4 regions of the Citricoccus muralis genome follow, and region 2 is predicted to be linked to each of the others. Evidence: riboswitches for the same ligand, from Rfam matches in the RefSeq annotation. Region 2 holds a riboswitch; each other region holds the start of a gene.

Region 1 (3,844 bases), 450 kb from region 2:
GTCCTGTGGATGAGTCGCTCCGAAATCCTGACCGGGTGTCATCGACGTGCCTGCGCGCTCTCGGGCGCGAGGGCCCGCCTCAGGTGAATCACCGTGGATCAGCCGGCGAGCTCGGTGATCTCGATGGACTCGATGACGACGTCCTCGACCGGCTTGTCGTTAGCGCCGGTGGCCACGCCGTTGAGGGCATCCACGATCTGCTGCGAAGCCTCGTCGTTCACCTCACCGAAGATGGTGTGCTTGCCCTGCAGCCACGTGGTGGGCACGGAGGTGATGAAGAACTGCGACCCGTTGGTGCCGCGGCCGTTGCGGATGCCAGCGTTGGCCATGGCCAGCTTGTAGGGCTCGTTGAAGTTGAGGTCCGGGTGGATCTCGTCGTCGAACTGGTAGCCCGGTCCTCCGAAGCCCTGGCCCAGCGGGTCGCCGCCCTGGATCATGAAGTCGCGGATGATCCGGTGGAAGATGGTGCCGTTGTACAGCGGGGTGCCGGTGCGCTCTTCGCCGGTCTCCGGGTCGACCCAGGCCTGCTCACCCGTGGCCAGGCCGATGAAGTTCTGGACGGTCTTCGGCGCGTGGTTGCCGAACAGGTCCACGACGATGTCGCCCTGGTTGGTATGGACGGTTGCCTGATGCGTTGCGATAGTCATAGACGTATTCTCGCATTAGAGCCGCAATCCTCGCTTCCGTCGATCGGCGGGGCGTGGACAATTCGCGCTGAGCCGAATCTTGATACCCCACACTGGCGCTCAGCCGTGGAATCGCCACGTGACTCTGGCGTACTGTGGGAGAAACGCACGTCGATCCCCGGAGGTAATCAGATGGGAAAGCGCAAGGCTGAGAAAATCGCCAAGAAGCAGGCCAAGGCTGCAGAAAAGAAGCTGAACGCGTCTGTGGAGCAGGCCAAGTCATGGGCTGCCCCCAAGGTGGAGTCCGCGCTGGCGTGGACCGAAGAGCACCTGGGCGATAGCCTCGACCGCGCCGAGAAGGTCGCTTACTCCGCGGTGGACAAGGCCGGACCGAAGGCCAAGAGCGCCCTGGCGAACCTCACCGACGCCCTGGACTCAGCACGCCACAAGGTGCAGGACGAGTACGTCCCCACCGCAGCCGGCCAGCTCGCCGGTGCCGCCTCGAAGACGTCGAAGGCGCTGCACGACGCCGACGTCCCGAAGCCGGTCTCCGAGCTGCTGACCAAGGTCACCGGCGACAAGAAGGCCGCCAAGAAGCTACAGAAGGCTGCCGAGAAGTACGCCAAGTCGGCCGAGAAGTCGCTGAAGAAGCAGGCTCAGTCCGGCGGCGGCAAGAAGTGGCTCGTGGTCGGCGTCGTCGTGGCTGCAGGTGGTGCCGCCTACGCCGTCTACCAGCTGACCAAGCCGGTGGAGGATCCGTGGAAGAACCCCACCCCGCAGCCGCTGAAGACCAACACCCCTGCCACCCCGCAGGCTTCCCAGCCAGCGGCGACGACCGAGGCGATCATTACCGACGACACCGAGGGTGGCGCTGAGGAGCAGGTCGACGCACCGGCACCGAAGCCCGCCAGCTGATCACCACAGCTACACCAGACAGCCCGCCGATCCGCCAGGGTCGGCGGGCTGTGCTGTGTGATGGGCGCGGTGTGCGTGACAGAACGTGACTCGGATTGCTCGTCGTCGTTTGTCCCAGAATGCGTCCCCGGCGTACGGTGAAAGCAGAAACCATCCAGAGCGACCGAGAGATCTGGCTCGTTGACGTCGCAGCAACCGTCCCATCCCGGGTTTCCCCCGCGGTCTGGACACGGTGCTACCGCCAGAACCGATGGAATTGAGGAGTCTCCATGGCCGCACAGCGCCGTCCACTCATCCTGTCCGCCTTCCTGATGAACACCACCAGCCACATCATCGGCGGCGCGTGGCGTCGGGAGGAATCCCAGCAGCACCGGTTCAATGAGCTTGGCCTGTGGGTGGATCTGGTGCGCGATCTGGAGGACGCCGGTTTCGACATCGCGTTCTTCGCCGATGTGGTGGGCCTCTACGGCGACTACGAGGGCGGCTGGGCCTCGCACCTGCGCAAGGGCCTGCAGATTCCCTCGAATGACCCGCTGGTGTTGATTTCCGCGTTGGCGGCGACCACCCGGCGCATCGGCCTGGCCATGACCTCCTCGGTCATCCAGGCCCACCCCTTTACCTTCGCCCGGCAGCTCTCCACCCTGGATCACCTCTCCGGCGGACGCGTGGGCTGGAATGTGGTGACCTCCGCTCTGGAGAACTCGCACCGCAATTTCGGCGGCGCCGAGCTGACCAGCCACGGTGACCGCTACAACCTGGCCGAAGAGTACCTCGACGTCGCCTATAAGCTGTGGGAAGGCTCCTGGGACGACGGCGCGCTGCTGCAGGACAAGACCGTGGAGCATTCCCGCGGGCGTGGGCTGCACGCCGATCCGGCCAAGGTGGCGAAAATCCATCACGCCTCCGAGAACTACCGGATCGAAGGGCCCCACCTCTCGGCTCCCTCGCCGCAGCGCACCCCGTTCCTGTTCCAGGCCGGCTCCTCGCCCCGCGGTCAGGAAGTGGCCGCCCGACACGCCGAGGCCACCTTCTCGATGGCCCCGCGCCGCGACATCGCCGCCGCCCACGCGGCCGAGGTGCGCCGTCGTGCCGTGGAATTCGGACGCGATCCCCAGGACGTGAAGTTCATCCAGGGGCTCTCCTTCGTGGTCGGCTCCACGGAAGCGGAGGCACAACAGAAGGCGCGCGAGCTCGATGACGCTATCGACGTCGAGGCGCTGATCGCCCACACCGGTGGCTCCCTGGGCCTCGACCTGGGCTACCTGCCACTGGACACCCCCATCAACGACATCGAGACCGAGGGCGCGCAGGGGCATCTGTCCGAGATCCGGAAGATGACCAAAGACGGCACGATGACGCTGCGAGATCTGGCGCATTTCCGGGCCCAATCCACCCGCGTGGTGGGCACCCCGGAGCAGATCGCCGACGAACTGGCCGCCTGGCAGGACGCCGGCATCGACGGGGTGAATCTGATCAACTCGTCCATCCCGGGGTCGTACCACGAGTTCATCGCACAGGTTCTGCCGGTGCTGCGTGAGCGTGGACTGGCCCGCAGCCTCGAGGAGATCCAGCAGCTGGGCGAATCCGGTGCCACGTTGCGCGGTGCAGTGACCGGCCAGGATCGACTGCCGGATTCGCACCCAGCCGCCCGGTATCGGGGCGCGTTCGCCGAGTACTCGGCAGCGGCCACCGAGCGCAGCCGGGACGAGGTGCTCGGTGGGGAGGCTCAGCTAAGCAGCACCGCTCCGCGGTAACCGGCGGCGTCATTCATTGTCCCGGGCGGCGAACCCCGGACGGGGCACGGCCGGATCCGTTATCGTCGGGGGCATGAGTGATTCCACCCCCGACTCCGCAGCCAGCACCCCCAGCACCCCTGCTCCCGACCGGCCATGCGCCGTCGTCAGCGGAGCCACCAGCGGCATCGGCCGCGCCGTCGTTGACCAGCTCACCGAGCACGGTTGGCAGGTCATTGCCCTGGGACGCAGCCGCCAGCGTCTGGATGAGCTGGCCGCCCACCCGCAGATCACCTCCATGGCCCTGGATCTCACCGCCGATGATCTCAGCACCGTGATGCCCGAGCGCGTCGATGCCGTGGTGCACGCGGCCGGACTGCTGCCCACCGCCTCCATCGAGGAGATCACCGATGCCGAATGGGATGAGGTCTTCGCCGTCAACGTTACCGCGGCCATGCGCTTGGCCCGCGCTGGCCTGCCTGCGTTGCGCCGTTCCCAGGGCACCATCGTGTTTCTGAACTCCGGGGCCGGTGTGTTCGATCGGCCGAAGAACACCGTCTACGGGGCCAC
Region 2 (3,844 bases):
CAGACCAGGTTGAAGACGTGTTCATGCGGGTCGAGAAGGAGACCGACAACGGGGTGATCGTCTCCGGCGCCAAGGTGGTGGCCACCGGCTCGGCCATCACCAACTTCAACTTCATCTCCCACTACGGCCTGCCGATCAAAAAGAAGGAGTTCGCGATCATCTGCACCGTGCCGATGGACGCACCGGGCATTAAGCTCATCTCCCGCACCTCCTACGCGCAGAACGCGGCGGTGACGGGGACGCCGTTCGACTACCCGCTGTCGTCGCGGATGGATGAGAACGACGCCGTGTTCATCTTCGACAAGGTCCTCGTGCCTTGGGAGAACATCTTCGCCTACGGTGACCCGGATCAGATCAACGGGTTCATGCCGCAGACCGGGTTCATTCAGCGGTTCACGTTCCAGGGCTGTATCCGGCTGGCCGTCAAGCTCGACTTCATCGCCGGACTGCTACTGAAGGCCCTGGAGATCGCTGGCACCAAGGATTTCCGCGGCGTACAGGCCCGCGCCGGCGAAGTCATCGGGTGGCGCAACATGTTCTGGGCACTGGCCGACGCGATGATGCTCAACCCCGATGAGGGCCCCAATGGGTCGGTGCTACCGAAGATGGACTACGGCATGGCCTACCGCATGTTCATGGCGCAGGGGTACCCACGCATCAAGGAGATCATCGAGCAGGATGTCGCCTCCGGACTGATCTATCTTCCCTCCGGTGCACTGGACTTCAAGAATGCTCAGATCCGCCCCTACCTCGACAAGTATGTGCGCGGCTCCGACGGCATCGAGGCGGTCGACCGGGTGAAACTCATGAAGCTGCTCTGGGATGCGATCGGCTCCGAGTTTGGCGGTCGACACGAGCTCTACGAGCGCAACTATTCCGGCAACCACGAGAACGTGCGCGTCGAGATGTTGATGAACGCGATGAACAACGGCACCACCAACGTGATGAACGGAATGGTCGAGCAGTGCATGGCCGAATATGACCTCGATGGCTGGACCGTGCCGGACCTGTTCAACAGCAACGACATCAATGCCTATATGAAGCGCAGCTAAGCCCGCACAACTTAGTGCCCGGGGTGGATCTTCACGGATCCGCCCCGGGCATTGTTAACGCGTTTTTGACCCGCACCCCCTTAATCCGTCTAGGATGAACGGGTAACCATCCAGAGCGGCCGAGAGATCTGGCTCGTTGACGCCGCAGCAACCCTCCGCAGTCGAATGCGTTTTCCTACCGTCGACTTCCGGGCAAGGGTGCTACCGCCAGGAACGATGGAGTGTGATCTCAATGTCTTCGGTGTCATCCGTCAACTCCTCGACCCAACTCTCGGTCGAATTCCGCCAGGTAGGACGCGCCTTCCCGGTCGGCGATTCTCACCGCACCGTGCTGCGCGACGTCGATCTCGATGTCCGCCCCGGTGAGGTGCTCTCGATCATCGGCGCCTCCGGCTGCGGGAAGTCCACCCTGCTGCGCACCGTCGGTGGCCTCGATACTGAGAACTCGGGTCAGGTACTCATCGACGGTTCCCCGGTCCGCGCCCACGATGAGCGCACCGCCGTCGGTTTCCAGGAGCCGCGGCTGCTGCCCTGGCGCACCATCCACGCCAACGTCGCCCTCGGGCTCCCCCGTGGCACCTCAGCCTCGGACGGTCGCGCCCGGGTGGACGAACTGCTCAGCCTGGTGGGGCTCAGCCATGTGGCCGACCACCGGCCCCGCGAGGTCTCCGGTGGCATGGCCCAGCGCACTTCCCTGGCCCGGGCGCTGGCCCGCCGCCCCGGCGTGCTGCTACTGGACGAGCCCTTCGGCGCCCTCGATGCGCTGACCCGGCTCAAGATGCAGGACCTGCTGCTGGATGTCCATGCCCGCACCGGCACCACCATCCTGCTCGTGACCCACGACGTCGACGAGGCACTGCAGCTCTCAGACCGGATCCTGCTGCTGGGTCGTGCTCCCGGCTCCGACGCGGAGGGTGCGACCGTGCAGCGCATCGTCGAGGTGCCCGGCACCCGCCCCCGCGACCGCGCCTCGGCCGAGCTGGCCGCTCTGCGCGCCGAACTCTTCGACGGCCTCGGCGTCGACACCCATCATTCCGCTCGCTCATCCGCCGCTGACACTAGCGACATCCCCTCGGAGGTCTACGCATGACACAGTCCACTCGCACCCTGATCACATCCATCGCCGCAGTGGCCGCCGCGGCGTTGACCCTCACTGCCTGCGCGGGAGAGGGTGGATCCGGCGAGAACACCGGGGACGGGAACGGCTCCAGCGTCGACACCCTGAGCATCGACTACGCCACCTATAACCCGCTCTCGCTGATCATCAAGGAGCAGGGCTGGCTGGAAGAAGAGCTGGAGGCCGACGGCGTCGACGTCGAGTGGGTGTTCTCCGCCGGATCGAACAAAGCGAACGAGAACCTGCGCGCCAACGCCATCGACGTCGGCTCCACGGCCGGCTCGGCCGCGTTGCTCTCCCGCTCTACGGGCACCCCGATCAAGACCATCGACGTGGTGGGCAACGTGGAGTGGACCGCGCTGGTCGCCGCCGAGGATTCCGACATCACCGAGGTCACCGACCTGGAGGGGTCCTCCGTGGCCGCCACCCGCGGCACCGACCCTTACTTCTTCCTTGTCCAGGCGCTCGACGAGGCCGGGGTGGACCTGAACAGCGTGGAGGTGCAGAACCTACAGCACGCCGATGGCCGCACCGCCCTGCAGAATGGCTCGGTCGACGCCTGGGCCGGGCTGGACCCGATCATGGCTTCCGCCGAGTCCGAGGGGGCGAATCTGTTCTACCGCAATGTGGATCTGAACACCTACAGCTTCCTCAATGCCACCGAGTCCTTCATCGAGGAGTCCCCAGAGTTGGCACAGCTGGTCGTGGACACCTACGAGCGTGCCCGCGCATGGGCGCTGGAGAACCCCGATGAGACCGCACAGATCCTGGCGGACGAAGCGGATATTGACCTTGAGCTGGCCCAGACTGTGATCGGCGAGCGCTCCGGTTTCGATATCAGCCCGGTGCCCGGCGACGACCAGTACGCGGTGCTGGAGCGCATCGCCCCGATCTTCGTCTCCACTGGCGACGTCGACGACCAGGCCACCATCGACACCGCGCTCGAGGAGCTCTTCGAACCGCGCTTCGCCGAGGCGGCTGCTGATCCGGCCGACGCCGACGATACCGAGGAGTGAGCCCGATGAGCGCCACCATTCAGAACCCGGCGCCCGCTACTGATCCGACGTCGGAGTCAGGATCCACCGTCGCGCCCCCGCGCAAACGCAGCTCGTTGTTGAACCGGCGCGGTGTGGCCGTGCTCGTGGGTGCCGTCGTGCCCCTGGCGCTGCTGGCGCTCTGGTGGGCGGTCACGGCCGCCGGGGTGTTCTCGGCCGTACAGCTCCCCTCCCCCTCCTCCGTGTTCAATGCCGGGCTCAGTCTGATCGAGCGCGGCGAGCTCTGGCAGCACATCGGCATCTCGGTGCAGCGCGTGCTGCTGGGCTTCGGCATCGGCGCCGTGCTGGGGCTGACCTTCGGCTCCGCGCTGGGCCTCTCCCGCTGGGCGGATGCCCTCTTCTCACCGTTGCTGGGCGCACTGCGCGCCGTGCCGTCACTGGCCTGGGTGCCGCTGCTGATCCTGTGGCTGCAGATCGGCGAAAACTCGAAGGTCACCCTGATCGCGATCGGCGCGTTCTTCCCCGTGTTCACCACCCTGTACTCCGCGCTACGCCATGTGGACCCGCACCTGGTCGAAGCGGGCCGGGCCTTCGGCTACCACGGCACCCGGCTGTTGCTCACCGTGCAGTTGCCCGCTGTCGTTCCGGCGATCTTCTCCGGGTTGCGACTGGCACTGGCC
Region 3 (3,844 bases), 1.1 Mb from region 2:
CACCGGCACGACGGCATGAGGTGGCGGAGAAGGTGCGTGGACGCGACATGCGAAAGCACCTCCTGTGGTCTCGGCTGATCGACGCGGGTAGACGCGTCGGCGAGATTTGCACACGGTGGGAGCGCGCGCCAAACACGTTGATCACATCGTAACAATCGGGCTTCTCAGAGAAAAAGACCTGATCGGGCGGGGATGAACTTTACTTCGGTTACCAGCTGGCCTTCAGTAGGCGTTCACTGGTGTGCGTCGCGTCCGCGGAGCTCGTCGAGCTGACGGCGCTCCTTCTTGGTGGGACGCCCGGCGCCGCGGTCCCGACGGGGTACAGCGAGCAGGTGCCGCGGGATCGGCTCGGGCGAGTGATCCCGATAATGCTGCACGGCCACCGGGGCTCCCACCCGCTTGGCGATCAGACCGGTGACCTCGAGAATCCGCTCTCGGCCGGGCTGACGCAACCGCACCGTATCGCCGATGTTGACCGGTTGGGCGGGCTTGGCTGGAGCGTCGTTGACCTTCACGTGACCGCCTTTGACTGCCGCCGTGGCGGCGGAGCGGGTCTTATACATACGCACCGCCCACAGCCAAGCGTCGAGACGGGTGCGGGTCATACGATCCAGGGTACCCGCTTACTCATTGCCTTCGGCTGTGCGGAGGTTTCGGAACGCGGAGCGGTGGAATACCAGCGGCTCGGCGGCGTCGGTTCCGGCGGAGACCCCGTGCACCTGGAGCAACACCATGTGGTGGTCGCCAGCGGGTAGCTCGGCGTACACGGAGGTTTCCAACCACAGGGCGGCGTCATCGAAGAACACGGCACCCTGTTCGGAGACCTGCAGGTTCTGGCCCTCGAAGCGGTCACCGTTCTTGGAGGCCAGCTGGGTGCACACCCCGGTCTGGGATTCGCCCAGAATCGAGACGCCGATGCGCTCGGCGTGACGCAGTCGCGGCCAGGTGCGGGAGGTGTTCTGCACGGCGAAGGCCACCAGCGGCGGATCCAGGGACACGCCCACAGTGAAGGACGAGGCGGCCAGGCCCTCCTTGACTCCGCCCGCGTAGCCGGCGAGTGCGGCCACCCCGGAGGGGAACTGGGAGAACGCCTGGCGCAGGCTCAGGGCGGAGACGTCATCAGAGAGTCCGACGCGGGTCTCGGGGAAGTCGGTGGTGTCGTTCTTCTGGGCAAAGGTCACAGCAGACATATCAGCCTTTCTGGAAGGCGCTTCCGCAACCGTGGGCGGCGGAGACGCGGTACTTGCCGGCCGGTGGACCCGGTGGCCGAATCATCACCTGGAGCACCCCACTACGCGAAGAGGGTTGCCGTCCCGTTAGCCAGGGCTACGCACTGGAACTCGTGATTCTGATGTTCAGAATAGGTGCGATGAGGCGACAGGGTCAACGTCGTCTGCGCCACTATGTCCCTAGATGACGGGGCAACGTCATCTGGCGACGTTCGTGGACGCTTGCGCAGACATCAGTCGAAGCGGATGTCGATGGCGTCGCCGTGGGCGTGCAGCCCCTCGGAGTGAGCCAGCGCAACAATTCCGCGCTGCAACTCCTTCAGGCCGGTCTCCTGATACCGGATGCGTTGCTGCAACCGCAGGAAACTGACCGTGTTCAGGCCCGAGGAGAATCGTGCTGAGCCGGAGGTGGGCAGCACGTGGTTGGACCCGGAGGAATAGTCCCCCAAAGGCACCGGGGAGTACGGGCCGACGAATACGGCGCCGGCGTTGCTGATGTTCGCCAGCACCGCCTCGTTGTCGTGGGTGTGGATTTCCAGGTGCTCGGAAGCATAGGCATTGGCGACGGCGATGCCGGTATCCAGATCGTCCACGATGAGCACCCGGGACTGCGGGCCGGTGAGTGCCTGCCGGATCTGCTGCTCGAGGGTGGCGCCGGGCACCTGGGCCTCGATTTCAGCGACCACCTGATCGGCCAGTTCGGCGGAATTCGTGATGAGGACCGAAGCGGCCATCGGGTCGTGCTCGGACTGGCTGATCAGGTCCGCGGCCACCCAAGCGGGGTTCGCGGAATCATCGGCCAGTACCGCAATCTCGGAGGGACCGGCCTCGGCGTCGATGCCCACCGTGCCCAACACGGCCCGTTTTGCGGCGGCCACATACACATTGCCGGGCCCGGTAATGATGTCTACGCCCGGGCAGCCTTCCACACCGTAGGCGAGCATGGCGATGGCCTGGGCGCCGCCGGCGGCATACACTTCGTCGACTCCCAACAGGGCACAGGCAGCGAGCACCACCGGGTGCGGGTCACCGTGGTGATCGCGCTGCGGCGGGGAGGTCACCGCCAGCGAAGACACCCCGGCAGCCTGGGCGGGCACCACATTCATCACCACTGAGGACGGGTATACGGCTCGGCCGCCGGGCACGTAGAGGCCCACGCGTCCCACCGGCAACCAGTGGTTCTCCACCACGGCACCCTCACCGAGTTCCACCGTGGAGTCGGCCGGGCGCTGGGCGGCGTGCACCAGCCGGGCCCGGCGGATGGATTCTTCCAGGGCGGCCCGCACGTCGGGGTCCAGGTCGTCGAGGGCCCGCTGTAGTTTGTCCGGGGCCACCCGTAGCAAGGCCGGGCGCACGCCGTCGAACCCTTCACCGATCTCCAGCACGGCGGAAGCACCCTCGGCGCGCACCCGCTCCAACAGGGGGCGCACCGTCTCCACGGCCGCGGTGACGTCCACCTCGGCGCGAGGCAACACAGACTCCAAAACCTCCGCGGTGATCTCGGTGCCGCGTAGGTCAGTGATCGTGAGCATGGGTCCTCCGGAAAATTGTCAGACGGCGGGATGGAACAGAGTCGGTCAGAGCTGTGTCCAGTTTAAACCTCGGGTGGGCAGTGCGTGAGAATCCTCTCGCAGTGGGGTGCTGTTCAGCATCATGTCAGTTCGATCTGGCACTGTAGAACCATGACGCTTGTTGACCGACTTTCTGCGCTGCCCTCATCAGGTACCGTCTCGACACTGCTCACCGCGGCCGCCGGGGAGCCCAGCTCGTCTGAGACGCTTGGGCCGACCGTCCCCCAAGGGGTGCAATCCACCGGCGAGGAGACCATCGAAGCGGTGGGCCCGGTGCTCGGGCTGGTGATCAATGTGTTGGTGGCGGTAGGTATCGCGCTCGCCGTCGTCATGGTGATTGCCCTGGTGGCGCGGCTGGTGCTGCACCGCCGCCCGGAGACTTTCCCCCGCATGCTGCGCCTGCTGGTGCCGATCGCCGCGGTGCTCAGTTTCCTAGCGGCCCGGATCGCCGTCAGCATCTCCGACCAGACCGAGAGCTGGGTGTGGATGGTCGGCTTCGCGATGTTGATTGGTCTGGCCACCTCGGTAGCGTGGCTGGCCATGCGCATTCTGGGCATCGTGGAGCGCCAGGTGTTGTCCAAGTACGGGTCCGACGGCATTGATGACCGACGTGACCGCAAGGTGCAGACCCAGATGCGGCTGATCAAGCGGATCCTGGTGGCGGTCATCATCGTGATTGCGATTTCCGCGGTGCTGCTCTCCATCCCGTCGGTGCGCGCGCTCGGCGCCGGTATTCTCGCCTCCGCCGGTCTGATCTCGGTGGTGGCCGGCCTGGCCGTGCAGTCCACCCTAACCAACGTGTTCGCCGGTGTGCAGCTGGCCTTCACCGATGCCGCCCGCGTCGGGGACGTGGTGCAGGTCGACGACGTGTTCGGCAATATCGAGGACATCACCCTGTCGTACGTGGTGGTCAAGATTTGGGACGGGCGCCGGGTGATCTACCCCTCCAGCTACTTCACCACCACCCCCTTCGAGAACTGGACCCGTACCGGCTCGGCGCTCTCGGGCACCATCGAGTTTGACCTGGACTGGCAGGTACCGATG
Region 4 (3,844 bases), 570 kb from region 2:
CTCCCCGGGCTGGGCCGCGCGGCCGAACCGCGCCTCCAGCTCCGCTTCCGACCGGTAGGTGATATGCGCGATACGACGGGCGATCCCCAGACCACCGGAGGGAACTTGGTCGGCGTCGTAGTAGTCACCGCCGTGGAAGTTCGGATCCAACCGGATGGCCTCCACCTGCGCCTGAGCGAAAGCGATCTGTTCGGCGGTGGAGTGCGCACCGGCAGCGAACACCCCGAAACCACGCACCCGGTCCGGATAGGTGGCGGCCCATTCCAGAGCCCGGGCGCCGCCCATCGAACCGCCCAGCACGGCATGCCAGACCCGGATTCCAAGGGCATCCGCCAGTCGGGCCTCGGCGTGCACGGCGTCGCGGATGGTGACAAACGGGAAGCGCGACCCCCAGGCCCGACCGTCATCGTCGAGACTCGAAGGACCGGTGGAACCGTCGCAACCGCCGAGCATGTTCGCCGACACCACGAACCACTTTTCGGTGTCGATGGGGCGGCCCGGACCGACCAGGCCCTCCCACCAGCCGGGTTCGTCCGAGGCGTCGGAGGCGGCAACATGGGAATTACCGGTGAGCGCGTGCTCGATCAGGATGGCATTGCTACCGTCACTGTTGAGCTCGCCCCAGGTCTCATAGGCCAGCCGGATCTGCGGGAGCCGGCCGCCGGTCTCGAAATCGAAGCGGCCGAGATCGGCGTAGCGGAGTCCGCCCGGCAGGTCTAGTGCCACCACACTGTTGTCAGCGGTGTTGGTGGTGCTGCTGGTGTCACTGCCGGGCATCGGGTCCACTCCGATGGTCATGTGTTCCTGCTTCTTTCGCCGTCTGGTCTGGGATATTGGTCACTCTCGATTCGGGCCCTCAGGCCCTACCGGACGCGGTAAATCCGGCCTCGAGATCGGCCAGAATATCGTCAACATGCTCCAGCCCCACCGAGAGTCGCACCAGCCCCGGGCCCACCCCGGCGGCGCGCCGCTCATCCTCGGTGAGCTGAGAATGGGTGGTGGACGCCGGGTGAATCACCAGCGAACGGGTGTCGCCGACGTTCGCCACGTGCTGGTGGAGCTGCAGCGCCTCCACGAAAGCCTGCCCGGCTGCCACTCCGCCGTCGATCTCGAATGCCACCACGGAACCGGCACCCCGCAACAGTTGCGATGCCCGCTCGTGCCACCGGCTCGACGGCAGACCGGCGTAGGCGACCGAATGCACCTGGGGGTGAGCCTCAAGATATTCGGCAACCCGTTGGGCGTTGGCGACATGACGTTCCATACGCAGGCTGAGCGTCTCCAATCCGAGGTTGAGAATAAACGCGTTGAACGGGCTGGCCGACGTGCCCAGGTCACGCAGCAGCTGCGTGCGGATCTTCAGGATGTACGCGACGTTGGCACCCAGTGCGCCGTCGGCCCCGAAATCACGACCGAACACGATGCCGTTGTAGGACTCATCCGGTTCATTGAAACCGGGGAACCGTTCCGGATCGGCGGTCCAGTCGAAGTTGCCGGAGTCCACAATCACGCCGCCCAGGGCGGCTGCGTGCCCGCCCAGGAACTTGGTGGCCGAATGCACGACGACGTCGGCCCCGTGGTCAAAGGGTCGCACCAGGTACGGGGTGGTCAGGGTGGAGTCGACGATGAGCGGCACCCCGGCGTCGTGCGCCACCTGAGCCACCCCGGCAATGTCGAGCACATCGGCGCGCGGATTGCCCAATACCTCACCGAACAGCGCCTTCGTCGTCGGCTGAACGGCCGAACGCCACTCGTTCAAATCGTCCGGATCCTGCACGAACGTGGTGGTGATACCCAGTCGGGTCAGGGTGTGTTTGAACAGGTTCTGGGTGCCGCCGTACAGCGAAGCCGAAACCACAATATGGTCCCCGGCCCCGGCCACGTTGAGGATCGCCAGGGTAGTGGCCGACTGCCCCGAGGAGAGCAATACCGCGCCCACCCCACCCTCGAGCGCGGCGATCTTGTTCTCGACGGAGTCGGTGGTCGGGTTGGTCAGGCGCGTGTAGATGGGGCCGAGCTCCTGCAGGGCGAAACGTCCCGCGGCAGATTCGGTGGACGGGAAGCTGAACGACGTCGTCTGGTAGATCGGCAGCTGGGTGGCTCCCGTGGTGGGATCGTTGGTGATCCCGGCGTGGATCTGCTGGGTCTCGAACGACCAGTCTGCTGAAGCGGACATGATGGCGGCTCCTGTTCTGTCAGGGCCATCACCATCGCCGCTCCGAGGCCGAAGAGGCGGCCGGCGATGGCCCGCGCTTGCGGTCGAGGGGTTCCTCGATCGCCTGGTCCTCACCCGGGGCACCCCACCGCGGTTGGAGGGTTGCCGATCAGCTAGCCGGGGCTTGTCGCTGACACTCGTGACCTGGATGTCATTGTGCCAGAATGCACCGCCGGTTTCATCTCGCCGGCGGTCACGGGCGAGACGCGGCGTCATCTGCAGGGGCGGGTTCGGGGTTGATACCGTATTTCCGACAAACCCGACAAACCCGGCAAACCCGACGACGCGCGGGGCACCGGGGTCGGTGACAGTGCTGAAGGAAAGAGGGGCGGGGAACCGATCATGACGAACACACCCGCCGCGCACCAACCCGCCGATTCCTGGGAGATCCCATGGGAACGGATCGTTCAGGGGCTGCCCGCGGCCCGCCTGGTGCCGCAACTGACTGGGCTGGCCGGATGTGAGTTGGCCGAGCAGGCTGAGCTCACCGCGCCAGGAACAGACTCCGGTGCCGGAACGGCGGGCATCCGAGTCGTGATTTCCGCGCCGCCCGGTAGCGGCAAGACCACGGTGGTGCCACCGGCGCTGGCTGCAGTGTCGGCGGGCCGCGTCGTCGTCACGCAACCGCGCCGGATGGCCGCCCGAGCTGCCGCGCGTCGTCTCGTCTCACTCAGCGGTGCGCAGTTGGGCCGCGAGGTCGGCTACACGGTGCGCGGGGACCGACACGTTTCGGCTGCCACGCGGGTGGAGTTCGTGACGACCGGGGTGCTGCTGCGTCGGCTGATCGCGGACCCGGAAGCCAGCGGAATCGGCGCCATCGTGCTCGACGAGGTCCACGAGCGTCACCTTGACACCGATCTGACCTTCGCCTTGGTGGAACAGCTGGGTCAGCTGCGCCCGGACCTGCATGTGGTGGTGATGTCGGCAACCCTCGACGTCGGACACTGGGCGGAGTTGCTGGGTGCACGGGTGCTTGAGGTGGCCACCGAACCGCATCCGCTGCAGGAGATCTGGGCACCCTGGGGAACGCAGGCGCAGCGCAGTCTGGATGCCCGCGGGGTCGCACCCGGTTTTCTGGATCATGTGGCCGACGTCGTCGTCGAGTATCAGCATCTGCACCAGTTCCCGCGTACCCCCGTTGGTCCCGATCGCCCCGGTGACACCCTGGTGTTTTTGCCCGGCGCCCGTGAGATCGACCGGGTGGCGGCCCGGCTGGGTAGCGACCCGCGCCTGGCGCCCGATACCGCGGTGCTGCCTCTGCTGGGGTCGATGCCGGCCCGGGAACAGGACCGGATTCTGGCCCGCAGTACCGACACTGCCTCACAGTTTCCCCGGCGCATCGTGTTGGCCACCAATGTGGCGGAATCGGCGCTGACCGTGCCCGGGGTGCGGCTGGTGGTGGACGCCGGTCTGGATCGGGCCCTGCGGGAGGATTCCCGGCGCGGGGTATCCGGGCTGATCACCCTCGGCGCGTCCAAATCCGCCATGGTGCAGCGCGGTGGGCGTGCGGCCCGCGAGGCGCCCGGCACGGTGGTGCGCTGTCTGAGCGAGGCCGAATACGCGGCACGGCCGGCCCACACTGCGCCCGAAATCCGCACCGCAGGACGCAACGAGCTCGGCCGGGCACTA

What was found. Region 2 has a riboswitch for S-adenosylmethionine ahead of P8192_RS02525 (ABC transporter ATP-binding protein). Riboswitches for the same ligand answer to the same signal wherever they lie in the genome.
Region 1: linked by a shared signal. The riboswitch ahead of P8192_RS00500 (NtaA/DmoA family FMN-dependent monooxygenase) and the one ahead of P8192_RS02525 (ABC transporter ATP-binding protein) in region 2 are both predicted to bind S-adenosylmethionine.
Region 3: linked by a shared signal. The riboswitch ahead of P8192_RS11960 (flavin reductase family protein) and the one ahead of P8192_RS02525 (ABC transporter ATP-binding protein) in region 2 are both predicted to bind S-adenosylmethionine.
Region 4: linked by a shared signal. The riboswitch ahead of P8192_RS05140 (O-acetylhomoserine aminocarboxypropyltransferase/cysteine synthase family protein) and the one ahead of P8192_RS02525 (ABC transporter ATP-binding protein) in region 2 are both predicted to bind S-adenosylmethionine.

Annotation. Positions count from the first base shown of each region.
Region 1 covers NZ_CP121252.1:104,805-108,648, reverse strand. The annotation lists gene P8192_RS00510 (peptidylprolyl isomerase) at 99-647, opposite strand; gene P8192_RS00505 (hypothetical protein) at 819-1,541, shown strand; SAM riboswitch class I at 1,689-1,798, shown strand; gene P8192_RS00500 (NtaA/DmoA family FMN-dependent monooxygenase) at 1,811-3,295, shown strand; gene P8192_RS00495 (SDR family NAD(P)-dependent oxidoreductase) at 3,369-3,844, shown strand, end outside.
Region 2 covers NZ_CP121252.1:555,740-559,583, reverse strand. The annotation lists gene P8192_RS02530 (4-hydroxyphenylacetate 3-hydroxylase family protein) at 1-1,052, shown strand, start outside; SAM riboswitch class I at 1,156-1,275, shown strand; gene P8192_RS02525 (ABC transporter ATP-binding protein) at 1,285-2,142, shown strand; gene P8192_RS02520 (aliphatic sulfonate ABC transporter substrate-binding protein) at 2,139-3,185, shown strand; gene P8192_RS02515 (ABC transporter permease) at 3,191-3,844, shown strand, end outside.
Region 3 covers NZ_CP121252.1:2,605,653-2,609,496, reverse strand. The annotation lists gene P8192_RS11970 (hypothetical protein) at 1-49, opposite strand, end outside; gene P8192_RS11965 (RNA-binding S4 domain-containing protein) at 234-605, opposite strand; gene P8192_RS11960 (flavin reductase family protein) at 624-1,190, opposite strand; SAM riboswitch class IV at 1,235-1,348, opposite strand; gene hisD (histidinol dehydrogenase) at 1,463-2,761, opposite strand; gene P8192_RS11950 (mechanosensitive ion channel domain-containing protein) at 2,912-3,844, shown strand, end outside.
Region 4 covers NZ_CP121252.1:1,121,517-1,125,360, reverse strand. The annotation lists gene metX (homoserine O-acetyltransferase MetX) at 1-798, opposite strand, end outside; gene P8192_RS05140 (O-acetylhomoserine aminocarboxypropyltransferase/cysteine synthase family protein) at 857-2,176, opposite strand; SAM riboswitch class IV at 2,245-2,360, opposite strand; gene hrpB (ATP-dependent helicase HrpB) at 2,558-3,844, shown strand, end outside.